DNA from 2 places in the Alteromonas sp. V450 genome. Region 1 is predicted to be linked to the other one. Evidence: predicted binding sites of a transcription regulator. Region 1 holds the regulator's gene; the other holds the start of a gene.
What was found. The regulator FNR, encoded in region 1, switches genes on or off when oxygen is low (the NO sensors DNR and NnrR bind a similar motif). The targets are predictions, from matches to a motif close to TTGATCTAGATCAA.

Region 1 (7,645 bases):
GCTTTTGGGCATATCAGGGGAGCGACGAGGCATTTTGGATCACCATATCTGTGCTAGTGGCTACCTGTCCTTGTGCATTAGGGTTAGCAACCCCATCGGCACTCACTTGTGCTATGGCCAAATTAAATAGACAAGGTATTTTGCTTAAACGTGCTGATGCACTTGAACAAATTACTGATATTGACACCATCGCACTAGACAAAACCGGTACGTTAACTCAAGGCAAGTTCACCATTACAAACGCGTGGTACGCTGATGGCGTTGATAGTGACAAAGCCTTGTCAATTGCATGTGCGCTAGAATCCCGTTCAGAGCACCCTATCGCCAAGGCGTTTAATGGTGACAATGGATGTGACCAACGCGCCAAAAACGAATTACACAAAGTAACAAATTTTTCCGTAACACCTGGCGGGGGGATCAGCGGCGAAATTAACGATACCATGTTCTCCATGGGATCAGCTGCCTTTAGCGTGAGCGACATCTACATAACGTCTATTGAACAATATCCCACAGCTAACGTTTTTCTTACCGTTGAAGGGCGTATTATGGCAGCATTTGAGGTACGAGATTCACTGCGTGTCGATACAAAAGAAACCCTCAATTTGTTAAAAACAAACCATGAATTGGCTGTTTTAAGCGGAGATACACAACAAAACGTTGATGTGCTCACCAAAACCTTGCCAATTTCAACAGCTATAGGTGGGCTTACACCAGAGCAAAAATACCAAGCGGTTAAAACTTTGCAGCAAACCGGTGCAAAAGTAATGATGATGGGTGACGGTATCAATGACGCACCTGTTTTAGCCAGTGCAGATGTAGCAATAGCTGTAGGCAACGCAACAGATGTGGCTAAAACTGCTGCCGATGTAATATTGCTTGGCGATCAATTGCTTTCTGTGCCGGAACTTATACAAACCGCACATCAAGTGAAACAAAAAATACGTCAAAACATTGGTTGGTCGGTAGGTTACAATGTTCTTATCTTACCTTTCGCAGTCTCTGGGTTACTTTCTCCATGGATGGCGGTTGTAGGTATGTCGTTGAGCAGTATTATCGTTGTTACAAACTCAACACGATTATTGAGCAAATAACATGAGTATTATTTACGTACTAATTCCAATCGCCATCATTATCGTTGCTGTTGCTATCGTGATATTTTTCTGGGCGGTGAAAACCAACCAGTTCGAAGACCTTGATCGTCAAGGCTACAGCATACTATTTGATGACGACCTCTCGCCAGAAGAGAAAAAACTAGCAGAAGAGCGTAAGCAACTTCAAGACAACAAGTCAAACAAGCACAAAGCGCCGCATGGACGGGATTAATTACTTCTCGGCCTTTCTTATTGGCTTGGCAGGTGGCGTTCACTGTGTGGGTATGTGTGGGGGAATTGTTGCCGCACTGAGAATGGTCTCCCCAAAAGATGCAAGTGCACTCCCCTATACGCTTGCCTACAACATGGGGCGTATAGTGAGTTATACCATCGCTGGCGCGATGACCGGAACACTAGGAAAAATAGCAGCAGACTTTATCCCCTTAGCAAACTACGCCCTCTCTTTACTCAGCGGCGTGATGCTGTTGCTACTAGCCTGCTATTTAGGCAAATGGTGGACAGGATTATCAGTGTTAGAAAACGCTGGCAAAGGTTTATTCTCCAAAGTCCAGCCGTTCTCTAAACGTTTTTTGCCGTTCAAAACCCCTTTTAGCGCCATACCTTATGGGTTTATCTGGGGTTGGCTACCTTGTGGCTTAGTATATTCAACACTTACTTGGTCACTTGCGGCAGGTAATGCGCTAGAAGGCGCAGCTATTATGTTTTTCTTCGGTTTGGGTACACTACCTACGTTGCTTGCCGCAAGCGCCGGTAGCCAATATATCGTGCGTAGTTTTCAGCACAATCATTTTAGACAGATTATTGCAGCAATAATGGCCATATATGCCGCTTATCTTATTCATGGCGCAATCGTTTAAAAATGGGTGTATTATTATGAGGTATTCTTTTAGAGAGCGTGCATTATGAGCAAAGGAAGCCAATTTTCTATTCACTGTCAAAACTGTAGTTTTAGTCACTTGTGTTTACCCGTGGCGCTGAATAAAACAGAAATTGAATCTCTTGACGATATTATTGAGCGTAAAAAACCGCTTCATAAAGGTGATACACTTATACATACTGGCGACAAATTCCATTCGCTGTTCGCTGTCAGAACGGGTTCGTTTAAGTCATTCGTTACAAATAACGAAGGCGAAGAGCAAATTACTGGTTTTCATTTCCCTGGCGATATCATCGGCTTTGATGCACTGCGGGAAAATAAACATCAAAGCTACACGTCTGCACTGGAGACGGCCATGGTGTGTGAACTTCCCTATGAAACCCTCGATGAAATGTCGGTACAATTTCCAAAACTTCGCCATCAAATTTTGAGTTTCATGAGCGCGGAAATAAAACAAGATCACGACATGATCATGCTTCTAAACAAGCGAACTGCAGAAGAGCGTTTACTGTATTTTATTTCACATTTGTCTCAGCGATTTGAGGAACGTGGCTTCTCACACAGAGAGTTTCATTTGACCATGACGCGTAATGAAATAGGAAACTATTTAGGGTTGACCATTGAGACTATAAGTCGCCTCTTAAGCCGCTTCCAGAAGGATGGCATCATCAAGGTGGATGGCAAACTCATCTCGATTTTGGATTTTGACAGGCTAAATAACAAGTTAGAAGCGCTCAATGGTCCTAGCGTAGTCTGTGGATAATCACTCCTTACGTTAATATGCAGCGCGCCACGCGCGCTTGTACCCCACACGCCAGTTCATTATTTTAACTTTCTCTCCCTCACGCACTATTTTATTTACGTTGCCAGGTACACATATTTCACGTTGTGAAATTCTTGTTCTAAAACAACTTACGTTTTTCTTAATGTCGTTTATAGTTAATAAAAGCGACATTTAAAACAGTGCAACGTTGTCAGTCGCTACCGAACTTCACCGTTAGGGGGACGTTATGATTGAGTGTAAACGAATTCTAGCTGTTGTTGATGCCGAGCGCGATAACCAACCAGCACTAAGTCGCGCCTTTGAACTTGCATCGAAAACCGGTGCACAGGTTACCGCCATGATGGTGGTATACGATTTGTCTTACGATATGACAACGATGTTAAGCCCCGACGAACGCGAGTCCATGCGGCAGGCTGTCACGAATGAACATGCAAAATGGCTGGCATCCCACCTAAAAGAACAAGGTTTTGATGAAACTAACATTGTTGTTGAATGGAATAATCGCGCGTATGAGTCAATCATCTATTATGCTCTTAAGCATCATATAGATCTGGTAGTAAAAGCCACCAAAAACCATGATGACCTTGCTTCTGTAATTTTTACACCTACAGACTGGCATTTAATGCGCAAATGCCCTCGCCCAGTGCTGCTGGTGAAAGAGCACGACTGGCCGGAAAATGGTGAAATCATTGCCGCTGTAAACGTGGGTAGCGAAGATGACGAGCACGCAGCTCTCAACGATAAACTTACTCACATCGCTAACGACTATGCGTCACTATTAAAAGGAAATGTAAACTTAGTAAATAGTTTTCCTTCAACCCCACTTAACATCGCCATTGAAGTGCCTGAGTTTGACCCCGATACTTATCATGATGCAGTGAAAAACCACCATTTAAAGGAAATGCGCAGTCATGCGCTAAAGTACGGCATTCCTGAGAATAAATGCGTTGTAGAAGAAGGCCTTCCGGAAAAAGTCATTCCGCAGGTTGCTAAAACATTAGATGCCGAACTTGTAGTTATCGGCACCGTTGGACGCGTTGGTCTTTCTGCGGCGCTTATTGGCAATACAGCCGAACATGTTATTGATGAACTCAATTGTGATGTACTTGCCATTAAGCCCGATGGCTTCGTCTCTCCGCTATCGATTTAGCCTTTGAATGTTTTTGCCAACATCATTTATAAGCAGAAAATAAAGCGCCTTTCAGTGGCAGCCGCTTTACAATTTTAACGCCACAAGCGTAGTCGAGAAATAGCGCTTTAATGTATACTGTTGGCTTTATCACAAACCAAGCTAGTTAATTATGAGTGTAGGCACAAACAGTGCTGACGCGTCGCCGTTAAACGCTGCGCAAAGTAAGCAAAAGTACAACTTCAACAAACTTCAAAAACGACTTCGCCGCAACGTGGGTAAAGCTATTGGCGATTTCGGCATGATTGAAAACAACGACAAAGTTATGGTGTGTTTGTCTGGCGGAAAAGATAGTTACACAATGCTAGATATACTTATGTTTTTAAAGAAGATTGCGCCTATTCACTTTGATATTGTTGCGGTTAATCTTGATCAAAAACAACCTGGCTTCCCAGAGCATATTTTGCCTGAATATTTAGATAGCATTGGCGTTGAATACAAAATTGTAGAAGAAGACACCTACTCTATCGTTAAAGATAAGATTCCAGAAGGAAAGACAACCTGTTCGCTTTGCTCTCGTTTACGCCGTGGTATCTTGTATCGTACCGCAAAAGAACTGGGCGCAACAAAAATCGCATTGGGACATCACCGCGACGACATGCTCGAGACGTTTTTCCTAAATATGTTTCATGGTGGAAAGTTGAAGTCTATGCCGCCTAAGCTTGTCAGCGATAACGGAGAGCACATTGTCATTCGTCCGTTGGCATACTGTACTGAAAAAGATATCGAGAAATATTCACAAGCTGCTGAGTTTCCAATTATTCCTTGTAACCTTTGTGGCTCGCAGGAAAACTTACAACGTCAAAACATTAAAGCAATGCTTCAAGACTGGAATCGACGTTTTCCTGGTCGTATAGAGTCGATGTTCCGCGCGCTTCAAAACGTAGCGCCGTCGCATTTAGTTGACAGTAACCTGTATGACTTTAAGGCAATTACCACGCAAGATGGCCCTGTCGAAGATGGTGATATTGGTTTTGATGAGCCATCTTTTACCACAGAAAAGCATGCAGCGCTTGGTGTAAAAGACCATAGTGATGAAGATAATACTATTGATGTTGTAAACATAATGGAACCGAAGTAGATGAAAATAGGACTTGCGTTAGGAGCCGGTGCTGCACGGGGCTGGACCCATATTGGTATCATTGAAGCATTAGAGAAACTTGGCGTTAAAATTGACGTGGTCGCCGGCTGTTCTATTGGTGCTTATGTTGGCGCGGCCTATGCAAGCGGTAAACTAGAAGATCTTAAAGAGTGGGCTTGTTCGCTAAGCGACTGGCAAGTACTGGCGCTTATGGGCGTAGGACTTAGGCGCGGCGGCATTGCCAGTGGACAAAAAGTTTTTGACAAGCTTGCCAGCGAGTTTTGCGCTCCCTCCTACGAAGACATGCTGAAGCCATTTGCGTCGGTAGCTACCGATTTGTATACCGGCCGTGAAGTGGTATTTAACTCAGGTCCTATTGGCGATACCATTCAAGCATCTTGTGCAATTCCCGCGCTCTTCGCGCCCGTAGCACACGGCGATCGTTGGCTAGTAGACGGCGCTGTTGTTAATCCCGTTCCGGTTAACTTGTGTCGTCAGCTAGGGGCGGACTTTGTCATTGCAGTAAACTTGAATGCAGATTTCCGACCACTTCGGCTTGAAAAATTAAGGCAAGACCACGAAGAAAACCAACGCAAAACCGAGGACTTTTTTACTAAAAGCCAGAACGTGTTGCGCCAATGGTTTTCGCCTGATAGCAAGGAAGAAAAAGCACTTGAGAAGACAGACGAAAAAGAGGAAGTTTTGTCTGATACTAACGATGTTAAAACTGAAGAAGGTATTGCTTCTGAAGTGATAGAAAAAGTAGAAGAAGAATTCACTGAGGTTCCAGCTAAAGTGAGCAAGCGAAACCCACCTGGGATCATGAGCGTAATGAGCAGCTCACTTGAAATACTACAAGCTCGCGTTACACGCTCTCGCCTTGCCGGCGATCCGCCTGACATTCTTATTGAACCGCAACTTACTGACGTGGGTATTATGGAATTCCACAGGGCAGAAGAGCTCTGCGCAAAGGGTGAAGAAACCATCGCCCGTGTGGCCGAGCAAATTAGGTATCAGTTGCTCACCTGATACCTAAACCAATGGTACGTAATTAACTTGAAGCCATTGCGGTTACGCGCAGTGGCGCCTTTGGCAGCGTTAAACCTCTTGCGTTATCTATCCAATCTTGTTCTAAGTGCAACACGCCATTATTGATATGTACTCCCTGAGGCGTGATGAAGTCTAATTCCTTGTCATCAAATTGAAGCATTAAGCCTTTTACAGATGGCATCATAAAAGATAAAAAGCTTCCCATCTCATTAAAAAAAGCTTCGTACTGGTCATACAAGAAAGTAAGTTCGTCTTTTGTATAATACTGCTTTAGATATTCCGGTTTGGTCTCTAGCTGCACCGACATATCACATACATTTGCACGCTCATTTAAATCGATACGCACCAGTGCATTAGCGAGCTTCAGAGCCTTCTCTGTGGGTACAGTGAAGCGTCCTTCGCCGCTTACCTCAAGGGGCATTGTTTTTTTATCTGTCACAATTAACGCCTCATTAACCTCGCACAAACGACCCTCACCCACACGGACAAAACCAAATGCAAACTGAAGCGCTTGGGTATCTTCGTTATCTAGTTTTTTCACATGGCTGTAAAAACGGCTGTATTCTACATCGATTGTTTCACTAGCCACAGAAAAACTGCTTACAGCAATAAACAGCGATGAGGCACAAATTAAAGCAGCGCGTATCATTCGGATAAAAACTCCTCGTTAAATAGGATCATAGTTTGTAGCTCTTCAACATAAGCGGCTCCCCGCTCGGAATAGTTCATTAGCCCCTCAGCAAGCGCTACACCAGTAATTGGTATCTGGTTTGCTCGAAGTCGGCTGCGTATCTCTCTTAAATCAGCATAAGCGTCATGGCGATTTAAATTTCGCATGTAGGTATACGTTGCTTGAGATAAACTATCAAATTTAGCGACTTCGTGAGACGCCCCCTCGTTTCGACGGTTTGGTACAAAACCGCACCCTCTAGAGAAACACCACAAGCCAAAAAAGTTATAGCCTTTTTTTGCAAAACGACTGGTGCCCCACGCCGACTCATTAGCAGCCTGCACAAGCACAAGCTCTACGGGTAAAATATCAATCTTTTGCAGCAACGCGAGAAGTTTTGTTTTTAACGGCTGTGTTGGCTTAACACGATACTCTTGTTCTAGCCAATTAAGCCTTGTCATATCTTCATCTGAAAGTGACTCGTTGGCTAGCGCTTTGCGATACAACGTTTGTACGTAATGCCTTAGCGTAAGAAGATACGCATTTTGCTTCTCCACTTCTGGGCGTAGATAATTGAAAAACGCTTCTTTCTTTTCTTTTACATTCGTATAAGCTGAAAAATTGGGAACCGCCTTTTTGGCTTCTACCGTTTGTGGTATGTCCAAAACATCTGGTTCGTCCTTTGTGAAAATAATGGCGTTAATTACAATTACAGCTAAAACGCCCAGCGTTATAAGGACGATTTTAAAAGTTTCACGTTTATGCATCGAAGCTAGACTCATTCACACCGTTTTCAGATGCCTCCGTGCTTTCACCCTGTTCCCCAATCAGTTCCTGATAGAGCAAACCCATCATACTAAAATAAAAAGGTAACACCCAAAT
Region 2 (7,645 bases), 2.0 Mb from region 1:
ATACCTATAACGCGCTTCGCGCCTAGCTTTAATGCAGCAAGGGCTAAGATACCTGAACCACAGCCAAAATCGACGACCGTTTTGTTTGTCATATCGATACCATCTAGCCAGCGTAAACAAAGCGCCGTGGTAGGGTGTGTACCAGTACCAAAGGCAAGTCCTGGGTCAAGCATCACGTTAACAGCATTTGGGTCGGGCACATCACGCCAGCTAGGGCAGATCCAAAGGCGCTCGCCAAACTGCATAGGATGAAAGTTATCCATCCATTCACGTTCCCAGTCTTTGTCTTCAAGTGGCTCAAGTTTATATTTAAAGTTCGGGCCCAGCACTTTTGCTTTGCTTAGACGTTGAAGAATACCTTTCATGTCGGCATCTGCTTCAAATAGACCTACAACCTGCGTGTCTGGCCACAACAAAACCTCGCCGGGTTTTGGTTCATACATAGGCGTATCTTTTGCGTCTACATAGGTAACGGCCTGCGAGCCATTTGCTGTAAGCATGTCACCAATAGACTCTGCGTTTTCAGATGAAGTATTAATTCGAAGTTGTAACCAGGCCATGATTTTTCGCCGTCTAATGTCTTTAGCGCTATTGTACCTATCGTTTCTTGTAAACAAAACGCGATAACGCTTTTTTACGCTACCGAAAATGGCAGCTCGCTTGTGTGTCACTTGAAATTGTATGCTTAAGTTGACTGGTTAAAACTCGATGATTACGTATAGTTAATGTATTACCTGAGCGCATTCACATAGGGAAAGCAATGAAACAATTACTGTTAATGTTTTTGGTGTCGTACCTTTTGTCTACATCAGTGTGCGCAAAGAAAATAAGTGTTGTTGTTGGTTGGAATAAACCTCCTTACGTAATATCTCAAACAGATACGGGATTTGAAGTTGACCTTGTGCGTGCAGTGCTGCGTGACATGGGCCACGAGATTTCGCCTATATACGTACCTTTTGGAAGAAGCGCTCGATTATTGTCTATGGGGTCAATTGATATAGGGCTTACCCTAAATAACAGTCATGATGTTTCTTCTGATTTTCTTTCTGATGCATACGTTGTTTATCAAAATGTCGCTGTAACCCGTAAAGACAGGGCCTTGTCTATCCATTCCATTGAGGACTTGAAGGGCAAAAGCGTAGCTGCGTTTCAAACCGCCTCGTCGGTGTTAGGGGAAAAATACGGTGACACACTCTCGTCCCACCCCACTTACATTGAAATGGCCAGTCAAGATAGCCAGGTTGCTATGCTGATGCTTGGTAGTATTGATGTTGCTGTAATGGACAGAAACATTTTTAACTATTTTAAGTCTCAAGATGCTCAATATGCAGATGATGAAGTTGTGCTGCACGAACTATTCCCTTTGGTTGCGTATCATGCCGCTATTCCTGATCAACAACTGCGTGCAGCGTTTAATGAAACACTACAAACCTTTATAGAAGACGGGCGCTATCAGGCATTGCTCGACGTGTATGGTCTAGAAAATTTGTTGCATACCATGAAGCAGAACCGTCCGCCGCGTTAGTGCTATAGCAAACTAAATCTACCAAGTTGTGCTTGATAGTGAACTAAATCTGTTACAACGTATAAAAAGACACGTTAGATAATAATAATAGGTTTAGGGACTCATGATAAAACGTTGGTATATAACAATAGGTGTTTTGCTCGTTGCGGGTTGTTCACTGCATAGTCGCGACGGTGTAGCAGTAGACGAAGTAAATGAAGTTGCAGTGGGTAAATGGTTAGATTCACCCGCTCATCAACAGGTACAAGCGATTAAATCGGGAGAGTTAAAAGCATCGTCTTTGGTACAAGGGTATTTGTCTCGGATAAATGAATTAGATACTCAGGTTAACAGCGTACTGGCAATAAACCCCAGCGCAATGCGTGAAGCGCAAGCGATCGATCTCAAAATCGCTAATGGTGAACCAGTAGGAAAACTTGCAGGGCTGCCCATTCTTATTAAGGATAATATTGAAACTGCAGAATTGCCTACAACAGCAGGTTCAATGGCGTTAATGAATAACATAACGGGGCGAAATGCGCCTATTGTAGAAAAGCTCAAAGCGGAAGGCGCGATTGTCCTAGGCAAAACGAACCTTTCTGAATGGGCTAATTTTCGGTCTGAATCATCAATTAGCGGCTGGAGCGCGGTGGGAGGTTTAACTCGCAACCCACATATATTGTCACGTAGTGCATGTGGTTCATCTTCTGGTTCTGGAGCGGCAATGTCACTGCGCCTAGCGTCACTGGCAATTGGTACCGAAACAAATGGTTCAATCATTTGTCCGTCATCGTTAAATGGTGTTGTAGGCTTTAAACCCTCGGTAGGGTTGTTATCACGTAGCCATATCGTGCCTATTTCCTCTAGTCAAGATACGGCAGGGCCTATGACATCAAACGTAATTGATGCGTGGTTAATGACCGCTATTATGGCAGGAAGTGATAGCGACGATAGCGCAACTGAAGAGGCGGATGCTCATATACCTCGTACTCCCTCTCAAGCGATGATAAATACTGATCTTAAGGGAATAAGAGTCGGAGTAGTACGCTACAGACAGGGCGATAACCCCCATGTGCTTGCGGTATATGAAAAAGCGTTAGCACAACTCAAGGCGGCCGGTGCAACGCTAGTTGAAATCAATGACTTTAATCAGCCCGATAGTTTCTGGGCAGATTCCTACACCGTTTTGCTGAGCGAGTTTCACGCGACGCTTAATGACTATCTAGCAACGTCACCTGCCGATATTCCGGTACGTAACTTAGCAGACCTTATTGCTTTTAATAATGAAAACGATCGTGAATTGGCACTATTTGACCAAAGTATTTTTGAGAAGTCGTTGTCTGCGCCAAATATTGACAGCAGTGAATACAAAGAGGCCCTTTCACTTGTCAAAGAAACGGCGGGTACCAATGGTATAGATACACTGTTGCACCAACATAATGTAGATGTTTTGGTGGCACCATCTAATAGCCCCTCATTTTTGATTGATGGGGTTTACGGTGATCATTCACCGGCTGGCTTTATCGGTATTGGCTATCTTGCTGCGGTGGCAGGGTATCCGCATTTAACGGTACCTGCTGGCGAGGTAAAGGACCTGCCAGTTGGGATAAGTTTTATCGGTGCTAAATGGCAAGATCAAAAAATATTGAGTATCGGCAGTGTGTTCGAGGCGAAACACGGTTTTTACCTTAAGCCTGGCCTTTTGCCTACGCGGTTTGATGCTCCGGCATTGCGAAATGTTGTTAGTGGTGTTGCCAATTAGTAAGTGACGGCATGATATAGAAAACCCAGCCTATGGCTGGGTTTTTTGTCATCTTGTATCGTGGCAAAGTGTTAACTTGGCTTTTTAACCCATGCACTGCACCACCCATTGGCATTAACTAACTTGCCGGGGAAGATGTTGCACGGACGATACTGTTCGCCGTCTGCACCTTGCACGTACATGCAGTTTGCGCAATTTGATCCTTCCACGGTAGATGCTGGTGTGTAATTGAGTGCTTTTGCAGTTGGGTCGTCGGCGCTCAGCTGCTCTTGGGCTTGCGCACGAAGTGCAACGCCACCTAGCGTGAGTCCTATAACTGTAGAGCCTGACAATTTTAAAAAATTACGACGACTTACAGATTTCATAACGGTCTCCTTAAGAGATATAAACGATAATGATTCTTTTTTATTCAGTATCTTAAACGCAAAAACCTGCCCATAAAGGCAGGTTTTTTTTACATTAATTCATACTAGCGTTTTTCACAGAAAGATCGAATGGAAAGTGAAATATTCGCTTGATCTAGATTAAAAAAAGTTTATTGCAATGCAATACGGGTACAACATAGCTACTCAATAGGTCTTTACCCACGCAATTTAATAGTTATAAATGTATGAAAACTATTTTTTTGTAAGCGGTGTATTTGCTTTTGCATAAGCAAACTGTGCTAGCCGCGTTGTCTTGTGGTAACTATCAAGACCGGATATACAGGCACTGCCCGCTGCCTCAATATCTACATACCCGTCTTCAGATAATAAAGGCTCGGAAATGAACAATTCCTGAATCTCCCCGATGATCATTTCCGTATTATTTAGCAATGTAAAATGCTGCGCGACTGACAGCCCCATTTTTATGTTACTTTCCTTCACATATGGCGCTTCGAACGTCTCGCTAAACTGAGGGGTTAAACCTACGGCTTCAAATTCGCTTTCGTCTGGCGCATAGCGAGCTGATGTTTGGTGCGCTTTATCAACCCATTCGACGTGTATATGGTTTAATGTGTAAACGCCGCGCTGTTTAATATTGCTTAAAGAGTCACGCGTTACGGTGTGTGGCCGCATGATAACACCGAGTAATGGCGGGTTAGCACCAATGTGAACAACAGAACTAATCACTGCCAAGTTGGGGGTGGTGCCATCAGTTGTGCCTAGTAATGTTGCCGACTTAAAGCCGGACAAACTATTGATGAAATTAGCTCGAAAGCGCTGGGGCATTGCACTGATGTCATCATGAGTGAATTGCTTAGTCATTCTCTCTTTCGGCCTCTATTTCGATATCTTCACCGTGCTGAAATACACGGAGTTCGATGGGTTGGCAGCACACTTGGCAATCTAACACCAGGGTTTGGCCAACATCATTTATTTCGTCTATTTCTACGTCATTAGGTGCCATGCAGTAAGGGCACGAAAAGTCCATTGCTCGCGTTAAGCTCATTGATATTCCCAGAAACATTACAATAACCACTTGTACGTGATGCATAGCCATGCGGATTGAAAATCTTTACATCAAATGATCAGTACTTGTCGTTATCGAGTATGTTAAATCAAGTGAGTTGTATTGAGAGAAGAACGGTGTCTAATAAAGTCGGCGATTGTCCTTGCTGCCACCGTCAAGCGCGCCTTACGTTTCATCATTTGATCCCGCGAAAAATGCATCGGCGCAGCTTTTTCAAGAAACATTTTAGTAAAGCTGAGTTAAACAAGGGCATTTATATATGTAGGCAGTGTCACAGTGGAATACATAGGTTCTATGATGAAATGACACTCGCAAAACATTTTTGTTCGTTGCCAGCATTGCTTGACGATGAACAACTAGGCGCATTTTTTCAATGGGTATCGAAACAGCGAATTAGGATTTAAGTTGAATTTTCAGCCTGTATAAATATACACTTACACTGTATTCATAACCAGTAAAGTTGCCATGCCTCGTATGCGAAAAGACCTCCCTCCTCGTTACTACCTTACACATTTCTATGAGTTTCTTGCTTTTTTTGAGGGTGCTAACAAGGTATTGCTGAATCAAGAAGCAATAGCGTTTATTGACCGTTTTAACGCGCTAGATGAAGATAAAAAATGTATTATCGTGCGGGCAGCGAACCGTAAATATGCTGTTATCGATAGGAACCAGTTCAATTATGCGGAGATTGATGCGCCACAGCAGCAGATAGATGCATTGATTGAGCAGGGGTGGTTTGGTGATATCACACATGCGTCTCTTCATGATATTGCTGGCGTGTGACTAGTCCTGAAATAGGTTGACACTTATTTCGGTTAAAACGCCCGATGTATTTCATCGGGCGTTTTGTATTTAAGGGCCTGATGTGGCCGCCTACCATTATAGATTGCTATTGACTCTGCAACCATCTTTCTCGCTTCTTCTAAATCTCGTGGCTTATGGAGTAAGTATTCATTTTTAAGAATACCGTTTATTCGCTCTGCAAGGGCGTTTTGATAGCAGTCGTAGCCATCTGTCATCGAGCACTGTACATCATGTTTTCTATGGAGTTTTTGATACTCTTCTGAACAATACTGTATACCTCTGTCTGAGTGATGCACGAGCTTTTCTTTTGTACTTTTTTGTTTAAGCGCTCGAGTAAATGCTTGCTTTACTGACTGCGTTCGCATGTTATCGTCAACCTGATAGCCCACAATCTTCCGCGAATAAGCATCTGTAATGAGACTTACATAACTCTCTCCACTTCGCGTCGGTAAGTACGTGATATCCGCTACCCAAAGCTGATTGGGCTTCTCTGCTTTGAAACCCGCTTTAATGAGATTAGGGTGACGACGGAACCGATGATGGCTGTTGGTTGTTTTGTGATACGCGCGCTTTGTCGGCACCAATAGCCGCTTTTCTCTCAGTAAATTAAAGAGATGGTCTCTCCCGATATCCATTTTTTCGAGCGCAAGCAGATACTGTAGTTTCCGAGTGCCGATGCGAGGTTGCATCATTCGCTCCTGACGGACGAACTGAATGACTTGACCTTCAAGCGCTTCGCGCTTGAGTGAGCGAGCGCAGTATTGGTAGTAAGCCTGACGAGAAATCTTCAGGTAACGACAGGCTTTGGCAACGGACACTCCGCCTATCACTTTTTCTTGGATGACTTTCTTTTGCGCTTTTTTACAACGCTTACTCCATAGTCACTTTCAAGGACATTTACAACGGCTTCAAAGAAATCAGCTTTCATTTTTGTATCAGCAAGCTCTTTCTCTAGCGCTTTAATTCGCTGTTCGGGGGTGAGTTCTGCTTTGGGTTTATCCACGACGTGGCCTCGCGTTAGAAACTTCGGTGTTCCATCCGTCCAATCTAAACGACCGTGCTTACGAAGCCAAACTAAAACAGTTGAGCAACCTTGTATTCCGTAGTGATCTTGAGCCTGCCTGTAGGTGAACTCGCCTTTTTCAACTTGGTCTACAACAGCCAATTTAAAAGCGAGGGAATAATCACGTTGAGTTCTTCTGCTATTTGATTTCATTACACTCTCCAAAATAAGTTTGAAAAGTGTCAACGCTATTTAGGATGGGTCAGTGTTAACAAAAGAGGCGATTATTTCGCTGCTATCTGAGTACGGCAGTGTGCAAGGTTTAGCATCGCAGGCGAAAGCTAAACTGGTTACAATTCTTGCTGAGCATATTCGCAAGCAGGGATGGCCCTCTTCATTCTCGTTTACACATTACTTGGTCTGTTTGTTTGATTCTGCACTTCGTTTTCTTCTCTTTGTTTATTTTGGTAACACCAAAAGTCGGCTAAATCAGTTTTCAATGCGTGACCTTGGCGTTATGCGCACGCGATCGGATTCGGTGACTGACACTGCGCGGTTCGACAGCATGGAAGACACACAAGCCGCGTGGTTTTATGCTGATCACTATACCCGCCTGTCTTACTACAGCGATGATGAACTACAAACACTTGCTAGATCAGACTTTCCTGAAACCGAATGTGTTTCTGCCAGTTTCTACCGCGATCAGTTTTTATATGCGCTTGGTTTAAAAGTGTGTGAGTTAGATCGTGAGCTTGGTCTAAATGTACTTGGTTTGGCAAAAAGCGACAAAGCAAAAGAAAAGTGGCTAAGAGAAAGCTATAAAGATGGGCACATAGAGCAAGTTAAAGAGGCATTAGAAAACATTATTGATGATCCGCCTTCTGATACGCTTGGTGCTTTCGCGGAAGATTTTTATGCACGTAAATATAACAAGAAGCGCACGAGTGTAGTGACAGATATGCTGCGTAATGCAAGTCGCACACTGAATATTGACGTGAGCCAGAATCAGCAGGTAGAGCGTGGAGTATTAGCTCACTATGCGAGACAAGGTATTCAGGGATGGCGCACCGAAAATAGACTTTGGCGGAGCCTCTTTGGCCTGATTTTCTGGCAGCAACTC

Region 2: a site for FNR is predicted at 3,781-3,794, ahead of BK026_RS14010 (high-potential iron-sulfur protein). Genes of this name have one in related genera too.

What each region holds. Positions count from the first base shown of each region.
Region 1 is NZ_MODU01000004.1:1,166,878-1,174,522, forward strand. Features, by position in the region: gene BK026_RS05050 (heavy metal translocating P-type ATPase) at 1-1,091, shown strand, start outside; gene ccoS (cbb3-type cytochrome oxidase assembly protein CcoS) at 1,093-1,323, shown strand; gene BK026_RS05060 (sulfite exporter TauE/SafE family protein) at 1,310-1,969, shown strand; gene fnr (fumarate/nitrate reduction transcriptional regulator Fnr) at 2,015-2,752, shown strand; gene uspE (universal stress protein UspE) at 3,000-3,923, shown strand; gene ttcA (tRNA 2-thiocytidine(32) synthetase TtcA) at 4,075-5,043, shown strand; gene BK026_RS05085 (patatin-like phospholipase family protein) at 5,044-6,072, shown strand; gene BK026_RS05090 (DUF2987 domain-containing protein) at 6,095-6,742, opposite strand; gene BK026_RS05095 (glucosaminidase domain-containing protein) at 6,739-7,530, opposite strand; gene BK026_RS05100 (stress protein) at 7,523-7,645, opposite strand, start outside.
Region 2 is NZ_MODU01000004.1:3,198,387-3,206,031, reverse strand. Features, by position in the region: gene prmA (50S ribosomal protein L11 methyltransferase) at 1-560, opposite strand, end outside; gene BK026_RS14020 (ABC transporter substrate-binding protein) at 761-1,525, shown strand; gene BK026_RS14015 (amidase) at 1,629-3,266, shown strand; gene BK026_RS14010 (high-potential iron-sulfur protein) at 3,338-3,631, opposite strand; gene BK026_RS14005 (flavin reductase family protein) at 3,884-4,513, opposite strand; gene BK026_RS14000 (CPXCG motif-containing cysteine-rich protein) at 4,506-4,697, opposite strand; gene BK026_RS13990 (hypothetical protein) at 5,193-5,501, shown strand; one part of gene BK026_RS13985 (IS3 family transposase) at 5,534-6,366, opposite strand; one part of gene BK026_RS13985 (IS3 family transposase) at 6,366-6,738, opposite strand; gene BK026_RS13975 (exonuclease domain-containing protein) at 6,791-7,645, shown strand, end outside.